DNA from 4 places in the Streptomyces sp. G7(2002) genome. Region 4 is predicted to be linked to each of the others. Evidence: riboswitches for the same ligand, from Rfam matches in the RefSeq annotation. Region 4 holds a riboswitch; each other region holds the start of a gene.
What was found. A riboswitch is a leader RNA that binds a small molecule or an ion and turns the genes downstream of it on or off. The one in region 4 is predicted to bind cyclic di-AMP.
Positions count from the first base shown of each region.

Region 1: another riboswitch for cyclic di-AMP. It lies ahead of NUT86_RS25190 (C40 family peptidase); the one in region 4 lies ahead of NUT86_RS19480 (M23 family metallopeptidase).
Region 2: another riboswitch for cyclic di-AMP. It lies ahead of NUT86_RS16900 (LysM peptidoglycan-binding domain-containing protein); the one in region 4 lies ahead of NUT86_RS19480 (M23 family metallopeptidase).
Region 3: another riboswitch for cyclic di-AMP. It lies ahead of NUT86_RS30225 (M23 family metallopeptidase); the one in region 4 lies ahead of NUT86_RS19480 (M23 family metallopeptidase).

Region 1 covers NZ_CP102609.1:5,915,672-5,918,909, forward strand. The annotation lists gene NUT86_RS25190 (C40 family peptidase) at 71-1,222, opposite strand; cyclic di-AMP (ydaO/yuaA leader) riboswitch at 1,230-1,399, opposite strand; gene pcrA (DNA helicase PcrA) at 1,704-3,238, shown strand, end outside.
Region 2 covers NZ_CP102609.1:4,090,053-4,093,290, forward strand. The annotation lists gene eno (phosphopyruvate hydratase) at 1-131, opposite strand, end outside; gene NUT86_RS16900 (LysM peptidoglycan-binding domain-containing protein) at 463-1,122, opposite strand; cyclic di-AMP (ydaO/yuaA leader) riboswitch at 1,130-1,300, opposite strand; gene NUT86_RS16905 (LysM peptidoglycan-binding domain-containing protein) at 1,552-2,568, opposite strand; gene NUT86_RS16910 (cytochrome P450 family protein) at 2,890-3,238, opposite strand, start outside.
Region 3 covers NZ_CP102609.1:7,085,708-7,088,945, forward strand. The annotation lists gene NUT86_RS30215 (M16 family metallopeptidase) at 1-281, shown strand, start outside; gene NUT86_RS30220 (M16 family metallopeptidase) at 320-1,702, shown strand; cyclic di-AMP (ydaO/yuaA leader) riboswitch at 1,912-2,067, shown strand; gene NUT86_RS30225 (M23 family metallopeptidase) at 2,080-2,880, shown strand; gene NUT86_RS30230 (GntR family transcriptional regulator) at 3,144-3,238, shown strand, end outside.
Region 4 covers NZ_CP102609.1:4,656,425-4,659,662, reverse strand. The annotation lists gene NUT86_RS19490 (PP2C family protein-serine/threonine phosphatase) at 1-187, shown strand, start outside; gene NUT86_RS19485 (DUF2332 domain-containing protein) at 303-1,436, opposite strand; cyclic di-AMP (ydaO/yuaA leader) riboswitch at 1,722-1,876, shown strand; gene NUT86_RS19480 (M23 family metallopeptidase) at 1,888-3,006, shown strand.

The DNA.
Region 1 (3,238 bases), 1.3 Mb from region 4:
GGCGACGGCCGCGCGGTGGCGTGTGGGGGGTGACCGTGGGGGGTGGTCTTGTGGGGGAGCGGGCCGGGCGTCAGCCCGGGCGGACACTCCCGTAAATCGGCATGTAGTAGATCGACTCCTCCCGGACGTTGGCGCCCGGCTTCGGAGCGTGGACCATCTTCCCGTTGCCTATGTACATGCCGACATGGCTGATGTCGTCATAGAAGAAGACCAGGTCACCGGGCTGCAGATCCTTGGTGGCCACGCGCTGGCCGATCTTGACCTGGTCCCAGGTGGTCCGCGGCAGATCGACGCCCACCGCCTTCCACGCCGCCTGCGTCAGCCCCGAGCAGTCGTAGGAGGCGGGGCCGGTCGCGCCCCAGACATACGGCTTGCCGATCTGGGCGCGGGCGAAGGCGAGCGCCTTTTCACCCTTGGTGGAGGCCGAGTCACCGGCGGAGTCGCCGCCGGTGGAGCCGCCGCCGGTCCGGTCGTCGGACGAGCCGTCGCCGTCCTGCTGCCGCTGGCGCTCCCGCTCCTGCTGCTTGCGCGCCTCCTCCGCGGCCCGGCGCTTGGCCGCCTCCTCCTTCTGGCGCTCCAGCTCCGCCAGCCGCGCCTTCTCCTGGGCGGTCAGCCGGGACAGCAGCTGACGGGCCTCGGCCAGCTTGTCCTGGACGGAGCGCTTGGACTCCTTGAGGGAGGCCTGCGAGGTCTGCAGCCGCTCCAGGCTGCGGGTCGCCTCGGCACGTTGCTTGGCCGCCTTCGCCTGCTGCTCCTGGTAGTCGGTGACGGCCTGCTTCTGCCGGCCGGACAGCCGCTCCATGAGGTGGTTGCGGTCGACGAACTGCTGCGGGTCCTTGGCCAGCATCAGCTGCGCCGTCGGGTTCATGCCGCCGGTGCGGTACTGCGCCGAGGCGAAGGTGCCCAGCAGCCGCCGGGACTGGTTCATCTTCTCGGCGCGCTGTGCCGCGGCGTCGAGCAGGCCGTCCACGGTGTCGCGCTGTTCGTCGGCGCGCTCCTTGACGGCGTTGTACTTCTGGGTGGCCACCTCGGCCTGGTGGTAGAGATCGTCGACCTTCTGCTTGACCTCTTCGACGGTGGGCTTGGGCGCCCTGGGGGCCGCTTCGGCGGACTGCGAGAGCAGGGTGACCGAGGCGAGGGCGGCGGTGGTGAGTCCGGCCGCCGTACGACGGCCTCCGGGTGAGGCGAGAACGCTGGTGCGCGGCTTGCGATGCGACGCCAAGACCGGCAACTCCTTCCGTGGACCGCCTACCGGGTTAGCTGTCGGGTTCGGGCGGTGTCGCTGACGGAAGGCTTGCCCTACGGTCCGGACGTCCACTGGCGACGGCCGTACGGATCGATTCACCCCGGTGGTGCTGGTGGGTCCCCGGCTCCGGGTGCCTGGGGGCAGTGCCGGACTCGGCGTGGCGGCCCGTGCGGACGCTGTCGTCCACGGGGAGGCGGGCTGCCTGAGCGAGGACGTTAGCCAACTCGTGTGGCTCCTGTGAAGGCTGATGTTCGATATGCCCGAAACCTTTTCGTGACCTGAACGCGATGCGGGTGTTGTGCTGCCAGATGTCGGATTCGGGTAGACGAGGCGCCGCCCGATCTGTGACGGCCCCGGACGTCTGACCTGCCGCGGCGCCACGGCCCGCCCCGCGGACGGCCCGCAATCCGCTACTCCGCGGCGGACTGTCAGTGCGGCGGCCTAGACTCGGTGGGCGATGAGCAGCCTCTTTGACGACAGCTTCCTGGCGGACCTCGGCCACAAGGGCGAGGAGGAGCACCCGCCGCCCCCCGAGGACGAGCACGGTCCGGCCCCGGAGGAGATCCCCGCCGACCTCTTCGGCGGGAGGTTCGACGCGCCCGCCCCCAGGGAGTCGTACTACCGCGACGGCGCCGCCCGCCCGCCCGTCGACGCCGCGGCGCTGCTGGAGGGGCTCAACGACGAGCAGAAGGCCGCCGTGGTGCACACCGGCGGCCCGCTGCTGATCGTCGCCGGCGCCGGCTCCGGCAAGACCCGGGTGCTGACCCACCGCATCGCGCATCTGCTCGCCGAGCGCCATGTCCACCCCGGCCAGATCCTCGCGATCACGTTCACCAACAAGGCCGCCGGTGAGATGAAGGAGCGCGTCGAGGAGCTGGTCGGCCCGCGCGCGAACGCCATGTGGGTCTCCACCTTCCACAGCGCCTGCGTCCGCATCCTGCGCCGCGAGTCCAAGAAGCTCGGCTTCACCTCGTCCTTCTCGATCTACGACGCCGCCGATTCCAAGCGCCTGATGGCCCTGGTCTGCCGTGATCTCGATCTGGACCCCAAGCGCTACCCGCCCAAGTCCTTCAGCGCGAAGATCTCCAACCTCAAGAACGAGCTCATCGACGAGGAGACCTTCGCCGGGACGGCGGCCGACGGTTTCGAGAAGACGCTGGCCGAGGCGTACGCGATGTACCAGGCGCGGCTGCGCGAGGCCAACGCCCTGGACTTCGACGACATCATCATGACGACGGTCAATCTGCTCCAGGCCTTCCCGGATGTCGCCGAGCACTACCGCCGCCGCTTCCGCCATGTCCTCGTCGACGAGTACCAGGACACCAACCACGCCCAGTACACCCTCGTCCGCGAGCTGGTCGGCCCCGCCGAATCCGCCGCGGAGCTCTGCGTCGTCGGTGACGCCGACCAGTCGATCTACGCCTTCCGCGGCGCCACGATCCGCAACATCCTCCAGTTCGAGGAGGACTACCCGGACGCGACCACGATCCTGCTGGAGCAGAACTACCGCTCGTCGCAGACGATCCTGTCCGCCGCCAACGCCGTCATCGAGCGCAACGAGAACCGCCGCCCCAAGAACCTCTGGACGGACGCCGGCACCGGCCCCAAGATCACCGGCTATGTCGCCGACACCGAGCACGACGAGGCCCAGTTCGTCGCCGACGAGATCGACCGGCTGACGGACGCCAAGGACGCCAAGGCCGGCGACGTCGCGGTCTTCTACCGCACCAACGCCCAGTCCCGGGTCTTCGAAGAGATCTTCATCCGGGTCGGGCTGCCCTACAAGGTCGTCGGCGGAGTGCGCTTCTACGAGCGCAAGGAGGTCCGCGATGTCCTCGCCTATCTGCGGGTGCTCGCCAACCCCGAGGACACCGTCCCGCTGCGCCGCATCCTGAACGTTCCCAAGCGCGGTATCGGCGACCGCGCCGAGGCGATGATCGACGCCCTGTCGGCGCGCGAGAAGATCACCTTCCCGCAGGCGCTGCGCCGGGT
Region 2 (3,238 bases), 570 kb from region 4:
CCGGTGGAGGCGCCGGACGGGACGGCGGCACGGCCGGTGCTGCCGTCGTCGAGGCCGACCTCGACCTCGACCGTGGGATTACCTCGCGAGTCGAGAATTTCGCGGGCTACGACGACGTCGATCGACGGCACGTTGTCTCCTTCGTGGGTGTCTGGCGTTCTGCGCATGAGCCTAACGGCCCCGGGCGCGTCCGCCTGCCCTTGGCCCGCTCCGTGGGACGAAAACAGGCCCAAAGGCCCAGTTCACGGGACGTTTGGGCACATTGTTCACTGAACGGGAAAAGTTGCTGAACAGCGCCGGTCAGCGGCCTGCCGCCGGCCGGGGCGCCTCGGGCCCGTGGCCCGGGATGCGAGAAGCCCCGCCACGACGCGCCGGGGGGGAAGGGCGCGCCGTGGCGGGGCGGTCTCACGGAGGAAGGGGGCCCGCCGCTCGAGCCCGCCGGTGCCCCGGTGAGAAAGCGGCTCAGACGGTGAGCTGCTGACCGGGGATGATCAGGTTCGGGTTGCCGCCGATGACCGACTTGTTCGCCTTGTAGACGGACTTCCAGTCGGTGCCGTGGGCCTTGGCGATCTTGGCGAGGGTGTCGCCCGCCTTGACGGTGTAGTTGCCGTCGCCCGTGGACTTGCGCTCGGCGGACCGCGAGGCACGGTCCTCGGAGGCGGACGGGGCCTTCTTGGCCTCGGGCTTGGCGGACTCCTGCTTCGGCGCGGACTTGGTCTGCGCGGAGGTGTCGACGTCGGCGGCCGGGCCACCGGAGGTCAGGTTGCCCGCACCGGCGCAGGACCAGGCACCCGGGCCCTGGATGGCGAGGAGCTTCTCGGCGGCGGCGATCTGCTGGGACTTGGTGGCCAGGTCGGCGCGCGGCGCGTACTGGGTGCCACCGGCGGCGGCCCAGCTGGAGTTGGAGAACTGCAGGCCACCGTAGTAGCCGTTACCGGTGTTGATCGACCAGTTGCCGCCGGACTCGCACTGGGCGACCTTGTCCCAGGTGGCGACGGAGGCGGCGGAGGCGGAGGTGGCGCCCATCAGCGGCACGGCCACGGCGGCACCGGCGACACCGGCGAGGGTGGCGACGCGGACGGCCTTGGAGGGACGACGGTGCTTGCCCTTGAAGATCAGCATGGTTCGTTCGTTTCCTCACCGACGCCTACGAGGTGAGCTGTCGGGTTCGGACTGATGAGTCGCCCGGCCGTGTGCGCAGGACGCACGTGGCTTCACCCCAAGCCGGTTGACCCGTTTTCACGGGCGGGGCCGGCACAAATCCTGGGTCCCCCGCTCCTGCCTTCGGCGCTTGCGCGTCAAGTGCCTTCGACCACCGGCAGGATTCGGCGTGTGATCGAAGGGCCCGCTTTGGCGAGCGGTCCTGACGTTAAGCAGTAATCCCCTTGGGGTTCAAACCCCACCATCTGAACCAAGTTGACCGTTTTTGATCACGGGTTGGTTACATATTCGCAGGTGAGGCCCGGTATGCCGGGGTTGAGCAGCCCGGACCCCACCACAGTCAACGAGACCCTTGTCTCACTTTCCCAAAAGAGGGCGAAGGGTGCCGAACTACCCTGCGTTCCGCCCGAGATCGAGCTGCTGACCGGGCTGGATCAGGTCCGCGTCGGAGCCGATGACGCCCTCGTTGCGGTCGTAGAGCTCGGCCCATCCGCCGGGCAGCCGGTGGGCCGTGGCGATGGCTGACAGGCTGTCACCCGGGCGCACCGTGTAGTCGCCGTCGGCCGCCGGGCCCGTGCGGTGCGCGTCATCGCCGCGCGAGGCGTGCCGTCCGCCGGCGGACCGGCCGTCGTCGTCACCGTCACCGGCGTCCCCGTCGCCCGCCTCACCGCGGTGCTTGCCCTTGCCGGGCACCTCGCGCGGGGTGCCGCTGCTGTCCGTGCGGCTGCCACCGTCGGACGGGTCCGCGGAGGGCTCGTCGGACGGGTCGGCGGACTGCGACGGGCCCTCGTCCCGGTCGCCGCCCCGGTCGTCGCCCCTGTCGCCGGGCGTCGCCGGGTCGGACGGCTCCGGGCTCGCGGACGAGTCGCCGGGCCCGTCGGACTTCGAGGCGTCGGGCGAGGGCGTCACGTCGGACGGCAGACCGCTCGACTCGTCGCTGGGCTCGTCGCTCGGCCCGTCGTTCCTGCCGTCGGAGTCCGCACGGTCGTGGGAGTCGGACGAACCGGGGGTGTCCCAGGGGTCGAGGGAGCCCTCGGAGTCCGAGGGGTCGGGCGCCGGGGTGCTGGTGCTGCCCGGGTCGACCTCCGGTGCCCGGCCGTCGTCGGTCAGCCCGGCGTTCACCGCACAGCTCGGCCAGGCGTCCGGCCCGCGGTCGTCGAGGATCGACTCGGCGACCGCGATCTGCTGGGAGCGGCTGGCGAGGTCGGGGCGCGACGCATAGGACGAGCCGCCGTAGTTGTCCCACATCTCCTGGGTGAGCTGCAGGCCGCCGTAGTAGCCGTTGCCCGACGCCGCGCTCCACACGCCGCCGCTCTCGCACTGGGCGACCTTGTCCCAGGTCGAGGTGTCGGCGGCCTGTGCACCGCTCGCGGCGAACAGCGGCAGGGCGAGGCCTGCGCCGGTCACTCCCGCCGTGACAAAGATGGCCGGTGCCTGACGGGGTCGACGATGTCGGCCGTTCCCGGAACGCATGCGGATGCCTTTCGCGCGGCGGTTGAGTTTTTCGACGAGCTCTTCGAGCTGCTCGACGGGGCTTCCGGCCGGCCGACGCACGCGAGCGGCACCGTTACACCGGTCCCCCACATCACCGCTTCGACCGATCGAGTGAAGCCTGTCGATCGTCGGGTCGAAAGGTAGCCGGGGTCAGGAGTAGTCACAAGTCGGTGTAGTGCGGATCACGTAAAGGTCACGCAGTTGACTCTGTGTCACATTGCGCTTTACCGCTGGTCAGGGCCGCTCCGGAGTGAACTCCACCGGAAGTGAACGCAGTCCGCGCATGATGAGCCCGCCACGCCAGCGCAAATCGTCAGGTTCCGCGGCAAGACGGATGTCGGGGAGCCGGGTCAGCAGGGTCGCCAGCGCGCTCTGCCCTTCGAGGCGGGCGAGCGGCGCACCCAGGCAGTAGTGGATGCCGTGCCCGTATCCCAGATGCTGATTGTCACGCCGGGTCAGATCGAGCACATCCGGCTCCTCGAAGCGCTCCGGGTCGCGGTCGGCGGCGGCCAGCACCACCAGGACCGGGTCCCCCTCGGCGATCCGCTGCCCGCCGAGCGTCAGCTCCTGGGTCGCGAACCGC
Region 3 (3,238 bases), 2.4 Mb from region 4:
CCCCGGAGGAGATGGAGCGGGCGCAGGCCCAGCTGGAGCGCGAATGGCTGGACCGGCTGGCCACGGTCAGCGGCCGCGCCGACGAACTGTGCCGCTTCGCCGTCCTGTTCGGCGACCCGCAGCTCGCACTGTCCGCCGTACAGCGCGTCCTGGACATCACCCCCGAGGAGGTGCAGGCGGTCGCCAAGGCCCGGCTGCGCCCCGACAACCGCGCGGCGCTCGTCTACGAGCCCACCGAGCCGTCCGACGCCGACACCGAGGAAGGGGAGGCGGACCAGTGAGCGACGCCACCACCCACGCCGATTCCCCCGTGAGCCCCATGGACTTCCACCCGCAGCCCCAGGGGGGCGCGCCCAAGCCGTGGGCCTTCCCGGCCCCCGAGCGCAGCCAACTGCCCAACGGGCTCACCCTCCTGACCAGCCACCGCCCCGGCCAGCAGGTCGTCGCCGTCGAGATCAACCTCGTCGCGCCGCTGGACGCCGAACCCGAGGGCCTGGACGGTGTCGCCACGATCATGGCGCGTGCGCTGTCCGAGGGCACCGACACGCATGACGCGGAGGAGTTCGCCGCCGAGCTGGAGCGCTGCGGCGCCACCCTGGACGCGCACGCCGACCACCCCGGCGTACGGGTCTCCCTGGAGGTGCCGGCGTCCCGGCTGACCCGTGCGCTCGGCCTGCTCGCCGACGCGCTGCGGGCGCCCGCCTTCCCGGAGAGCGAGGTCGAGCGGCTGGTACGCAACCGCCTCGACGAGATTCCGCACGAGCTCGCCAACCCGGCACGTCGCGCCGCGATGGCACTGTCCAAGGAGCTGTTCCCGGCCACCGCCCGTATGTCGCGGCCCCGGCAGGGCACCGAGGAGACCGTCGCCCGCATTGACGCCGCGGCCGTCCGCGCCTTCTACGACGCCCATGTACGGCCCGCCACGGCCACCGCCGTCATCGTCGGTGACTTCACCGGCGTCGACCTCGGCGCGGCGCTCGCCGACACTCTCGGCGCCTGGAGCGGCTCCACGGCCGAGCCGCTGAAGGCCTCGCCGATCGTCGCCGACGACACCGGCCGGGTGGTGATCGTGGACCGCCCCGGCGCCGTCCAGACGCAGCTGCTCATCGGCCGTATCGGTGCCGACCGGCACGACCGGGTGTGGCCCGCGCAGGTCCTCGGCGCCTATTGCCTGGGCGGCACCCTCACCTCCCGTCTGGACCGCGTGCTGCGGGAGGAGAAGGGCTACACCTACGGGGTGCGCGCCTTCGGCCAGGTGCTCCGCTCCACCGCCCCCACCTCCCCCGAGGGATCCACGGGCGCCGCGCTGCTCGCCATCAGCGGCTCGGTGGACACCGGCTCCACCGTTCCGGCGCTCGAGGACCTGTGGAAGGTGCTGCGCACCCTCGCGGCAGAGGGGCTGACGGACGAGGAGCGGGATGTCGCCGTGCAGAACCTCGTCGGGGTCGCGCCGCTGAAGTACGAGACCGCGGCGGCCGTCGCGGGCACCCTCGCCGACCAGGTGGAGCAGCAGCTCCCGGACGACTTCCAGGCGCAGTTGTACGCCCGCCTTGCGGAGACCGGCACGGTCGAGGCCACCGCGGCGGCGGTCAACGCCTTCCCCGTGGACCGGCTGGTGACGGTCCTGGTGGGCGATGCGGCGCAGATCGCCGAGCCGGTCAAGGCGCTGGGCATCGGTGAGGTGACCGTCGTCAGCGGCTAGCCCCCGTGTGACGGAAGGTCATATGCAGACCGTGCGGCTCCCGTGGTGCTTCTCAGCCACGGGAGCCGCCGTATGTCCGGTTTATTGCGGCTGGTGCCCCGGTTCTTGTGGCATCCCGCACAAAAAAGCGGTTCTGTTTGCCGATTGAAAGTTGCCCCGTTTAGCGTCGGTCCGGCTGTTCGTCACAAGTCCGCCACAACAGTGGCACCGGACAGCCATCGCCGAGTCCCCGTACGGCGCGAGCCAGGGGAGCCGGGGACCCACACGTCCCTTGGGGTGAATCGGACTCCTCTCCGAGGAGTCCGTAGGAGACCTTCCTGCTCCGAACCCGTCAGCTAACCCGGTAGGCGAGAAGGAGGGAAAGGACAAGCCAGCACATGGCGTTCATCCGTGCCACCGGGAAGCACCGTCGCGCGAGCCGTCCCGTTCGGACGACCCGCAACGTCGCCGGCATAGCCACCCTCGCGGCCGGCGGTGTGGTCGCCTCCGTGGCCTCGCCGGCGCTGGCCGCGACGGACGAGGCGCGCCTCCACGACACCGGACTGCAGCAGGCCGTCGTGCTGGGCGACGAGCTCGCCAACCGTGTCGAGGCCCAGGCCGACGCGCAGCAGGCCGACGCCGAGGCCGCCGCGGCGCGGGCGAAGGCCGAGGCCGTCGCCAAGAAGCAGGCCGATGAGGCCAAGCGGCGTGCCGAGGCGGCGAAGAAGAAGGCAAAGGCCGCCCATGAGGCCAAGGTGCGCGCCGCCCGCGACGCGGAGCGCAAGCGCCTCAACGCCTTCGTCGCCCCCATTGGCGACTCCTACGTCTCCACCGCCTACAAGGCCTCCAGTGGCCTGTGGTCCTCCGGCAGCCACACCGGCATCGACTTCCACGCCGCCTCCGGCACCAGCGTCCACGCCGTCGGCTCGGGCACCGTCGTCGAGGCCGGCTGGGGCGGCTCGTACGGCAACAACATCGTGATCAAGATGAACGACGGCACGTACACCCAGTACGGCCACCTGTCGTCGCTCGGTGTCTCGGTCGGCCAGCAGGTCACCCCGGGCCAGCAGATCGGCCTCTCCGGCGCCACCGGCAACGTCACCGGCCCGCACCTGCACTTCGAGGCCCGCACCGGCGCCGACTACGGCTCGGACATCGACCCCGTCGCGTACCTGCGCGGGCACGGCGTCAACGTCTGATTCCCGGCCTCGTCGGCGCCGCCCGTACGGGGGCGTGCGCCCTACGCCGATCGTCCTTCCGGAGCCCCGGTCCCACGGCCGGGGCTCCGGCGTATCCGGATTGCGGTGGGTACGCACCGGATACGCCTGCGGCGCGCGACTTCCGGCCAAAAAATATCCATGAATATCCCGAGGCCATCGGAAAAGCCGTGCCGGTCGAATAGAGTCACGGAAAAGTCGCCGACCGGCGGCGTTTCCAGGGGATTACGGCGGAGGCACGGAAGATGCGAGGCCATATTTCCGCGCATGCGGTGTGCACGGCGATTCGCGACGACATTGTCTCCGGTGCGCTGGCGCCGGGGAGCCGGCTGATCGAGGA
Region 4 (3,238 bases):
CGGTGTGACCGAGGCCCGGGACCTGCTCGGTCGCTTCTACAACCCGTCGAGCAAACTGCGCGGCTGCCGCTTCCCCGGCCCGGACGTCCTCCTGGACACCGTCGTCGAGGACGTCGCACGCCATACGGGCGGCGCGCCGGCCGACGATATGGCGCTGCTGGCGGTGCAGCGTCCTATGGGGGCGTAGGCGTCGGCGTTTTGTAGGGGCCTTGGGGGTGGCGGCTTATGGGGGGCGGGATCCGCGGAGGGGTGTGGCCGCGCGTACAGGGCCGGGGCTGGGCGTTACGGATACCTGGCTGCGCTCAGCTCCCCGGGGTGTCCGCCGCCCCGGGAAAGCTGTGCAGGCTCTGGCCGTGCGGGCCGGTGAGTGCGACCGGGTGCCCGTCGAGTGCGAGGGTCAGCAGCAGCGGGTCTTCCGGGCGGGGCGAGCGGTGTGCGGGGCCGGTGATCCAGGGCAGTACGGAGTGGTGCTCGTTGGAGATCCAGTGGCCGCCGCCGGGCCGTCCGTCGAGCAGCGACCGTACGAGACGGGCGAACTCCTCGCGGCGGGCGGGCGGCAGGTAGGTCAGCACCGAGCTGTGGAAGATGACCAGCGTCGCCTCGGGCGGCGCCTCGGCGGCGAGCGCGGGCAGCTCGTCGAGCAGATCGCCGCGCACCATCCGCGGCCGCGGCGCTGGCCGCACCGCATCGACGGCCGCGGACAGCCGCGCCGTACGCTCCCCGTCGCCCGGCCATACGAGCGCCTGCAGCCAGCGCAGATCGTCCGGTTCGGCAGCCGGGTCGAGCGGGTCGAGGTCGATGCCGGCCCGCCACACGATCTCCGGCATCCGGTCGGGCAGCTCGTCGGCGGCCCCTCCCGTACGGCAGGTGAGCTCCAGCGGGCTCTCCGGCGCCCCCAGCTCGGACCGGAGGGTGACCGTCCGGCGGCCGTCCCCGCCCTCGCCGGCGGCCTCGTACCGGTAGCGATAGCGGTCGGGGTGCAGACACAGTCCCGCGGACGTACCGGCCTCCAGCAGCGCCAGCGGCTGCGGCAGACGGGCGAGCAGCGGCAGCAGGGTGGCGCAGCGGGCCGGTTCGTTGGTCTGGGTGGCGCGCTGCATGATCACCGCGCGCACCTCGTCCCAGTGCCGGATCGTCCACTCGCGCCAGCGCCCGTACGCGGCCTCACCGCGCGGGCCCATTTCGGCGTGCGGGCCGTCGAGATAGCGGACGGCGGCGAGCAGGAGATTCGGCTGCTGTTTGTTGCCGGCGGGCAGCGACCCCGACAGCAGGTCGCAGAGCTCCGCGTCCTGGCTGATCCGCGCGCTCAGCTCCTCGTGCGCGTCCGACCGGCCCCGCGCCTCCCGCCAGGAGAACTCCCGGTACCGCTCCGCCACTCCCCACGCGATACCGGCAGCACGTCCGGCGTTCCCGGTGTTCCCGACGTTGACGACCATGATCCGACGTTACTGCTCTCACCCTCCGTAATTGAGGGCCACCCCTCCGCATAACGACTGGCACACAATCCGCGCGAGATCGTTTAGGGCCGGGTGGTCAACTCGCCCGGTTTGTGGTCGTGGTGGCCGAAAAAGTCCATGCCACAGGTTGTGCTCAGCCGATAAGGATTCGTGGGAACGCTTGGAATTCGGTCGCCATCTCTATTACTGTCCGATAACGCAGCGCGGTCGTCCCAGCCGTCGCAAGAGGCGGCACCGCGCGCCGACGCCGAATCCCGCACGCGCTTTTCACGCACCCCCAAGCACTTCGAACTGCACCAAGGGAACCGGGGAACCACTTCCTTGGGGTGAATCGGACGCCCTCCGCCAGCGGGCGCCCGTAGGAGACCTTCCTGCTCCGAACCCGTCAGCTAACCCGGTAGGCGAGAAGGAAGGAAAGGAGTGCGCCTCCGTGGCGTCCAACAGGCCTGCCCCCGAGTCTCCGTCCACCTACGGGCTCGATGACCGAGGGGCCTTCCCGGGTCCCGGTGCCGATGACGGCGACGGACCGTGGGAGGAGTGGAATCCCACCGAGGAATCCACCCGTTCCGTCCGCGGCAAACACCGGGTGGCCAAGCAGCGCGGCGGCGGATTCGCCCGCAGCGGCACCGTCCTGGGTGTCGGAGTCATCGCGGCGGTCGGCGCGAGCGGAATGGCCTCGGCCGAGGACCGTCCGCCGGTGCCGATCTCGATGCCCGACATCGGCGGGATGGCCGACGACCTCTCCGAAAACCTGCCGGACGCCAAGTCGCTTCCCGGCATCGGCGAGCTGATATCCGACGAGGACTCCGAAACCGCCTCGGCTGCCGCGGCCGAAGCGGCTCCTGCCGCCTCCGGGCCGCTCACCCGGGCCACGCAGACGAGCGCGGACACGGGCGGCGGCACGGGCGCCGGTGAGGCGCTGCGCAGCCGCATCCTCCAGCAGGCGGACGCGCAGCAGGGCGCCGCCGAGCAGGAGGCCCGCGACACCGCCGAACAGGCCGCTGTCCAGCAGGCCGCAACGGAAGCCGCCGCCCACCAGAAGTCGGCCGAAAAGGCCGCAGCAGCCAAGAAGGCGGCCGAGATGGAGGCCAAGCGCAAGGCCGAGGAAGCGGCCCGTCAGAAGGCGGAGGCCGAACGCCTCGCCAAGCTGGCGAAGAGCTTCATCGCCCCCGTGTCCTCCTACACGCTCACCGCCAGTTTCGGCCAGGCCGGCGACCGCTGGGCCGCGGACCACACCGGACAGGACTTCGCCGCGCCGACCGGCACTCCCGTCAAGGCACTGCACTCCGGCACCATCACCCAGGCCGGCTGGGCCGGCTCGTACGGCTACCGCATCGTCCTCACCCTCGACGACGGCACCGAAGTCTGGTTCTGCCACCTCTCCTCGATGGTGAAGACCTCCGGCAAGGTCAACACCGGCGATGTCATCGGCCGCGTCGGCGCCACCGGCAACGTCACCGGCCCCCACCTCCACCTGGAGGTACGCCCCGACGCCGGCGATCCGATCGACCCGATGCCGTGGCTTCGCGATCACGGGATCAACGTGTGACCGGCTGCATCAGCGTGTGACTGACGGCATCAATGGGTGACCGGCGGCTTCGGCGCATGAACGGCGGCATCAACGGGTGACCGGCGGCCTCGGCGCATGAACGACGGCGTCGGCGCTCGACCGGCGGCCTTGGCACGCTCGTGTTCGCCGGCCTCGGCGCATGACCGGTGCCCTCGGCACACGCGCAAAAAGCTCAACCCGTGTGCATCTGACGGGAATTGCCGTGGGGCGT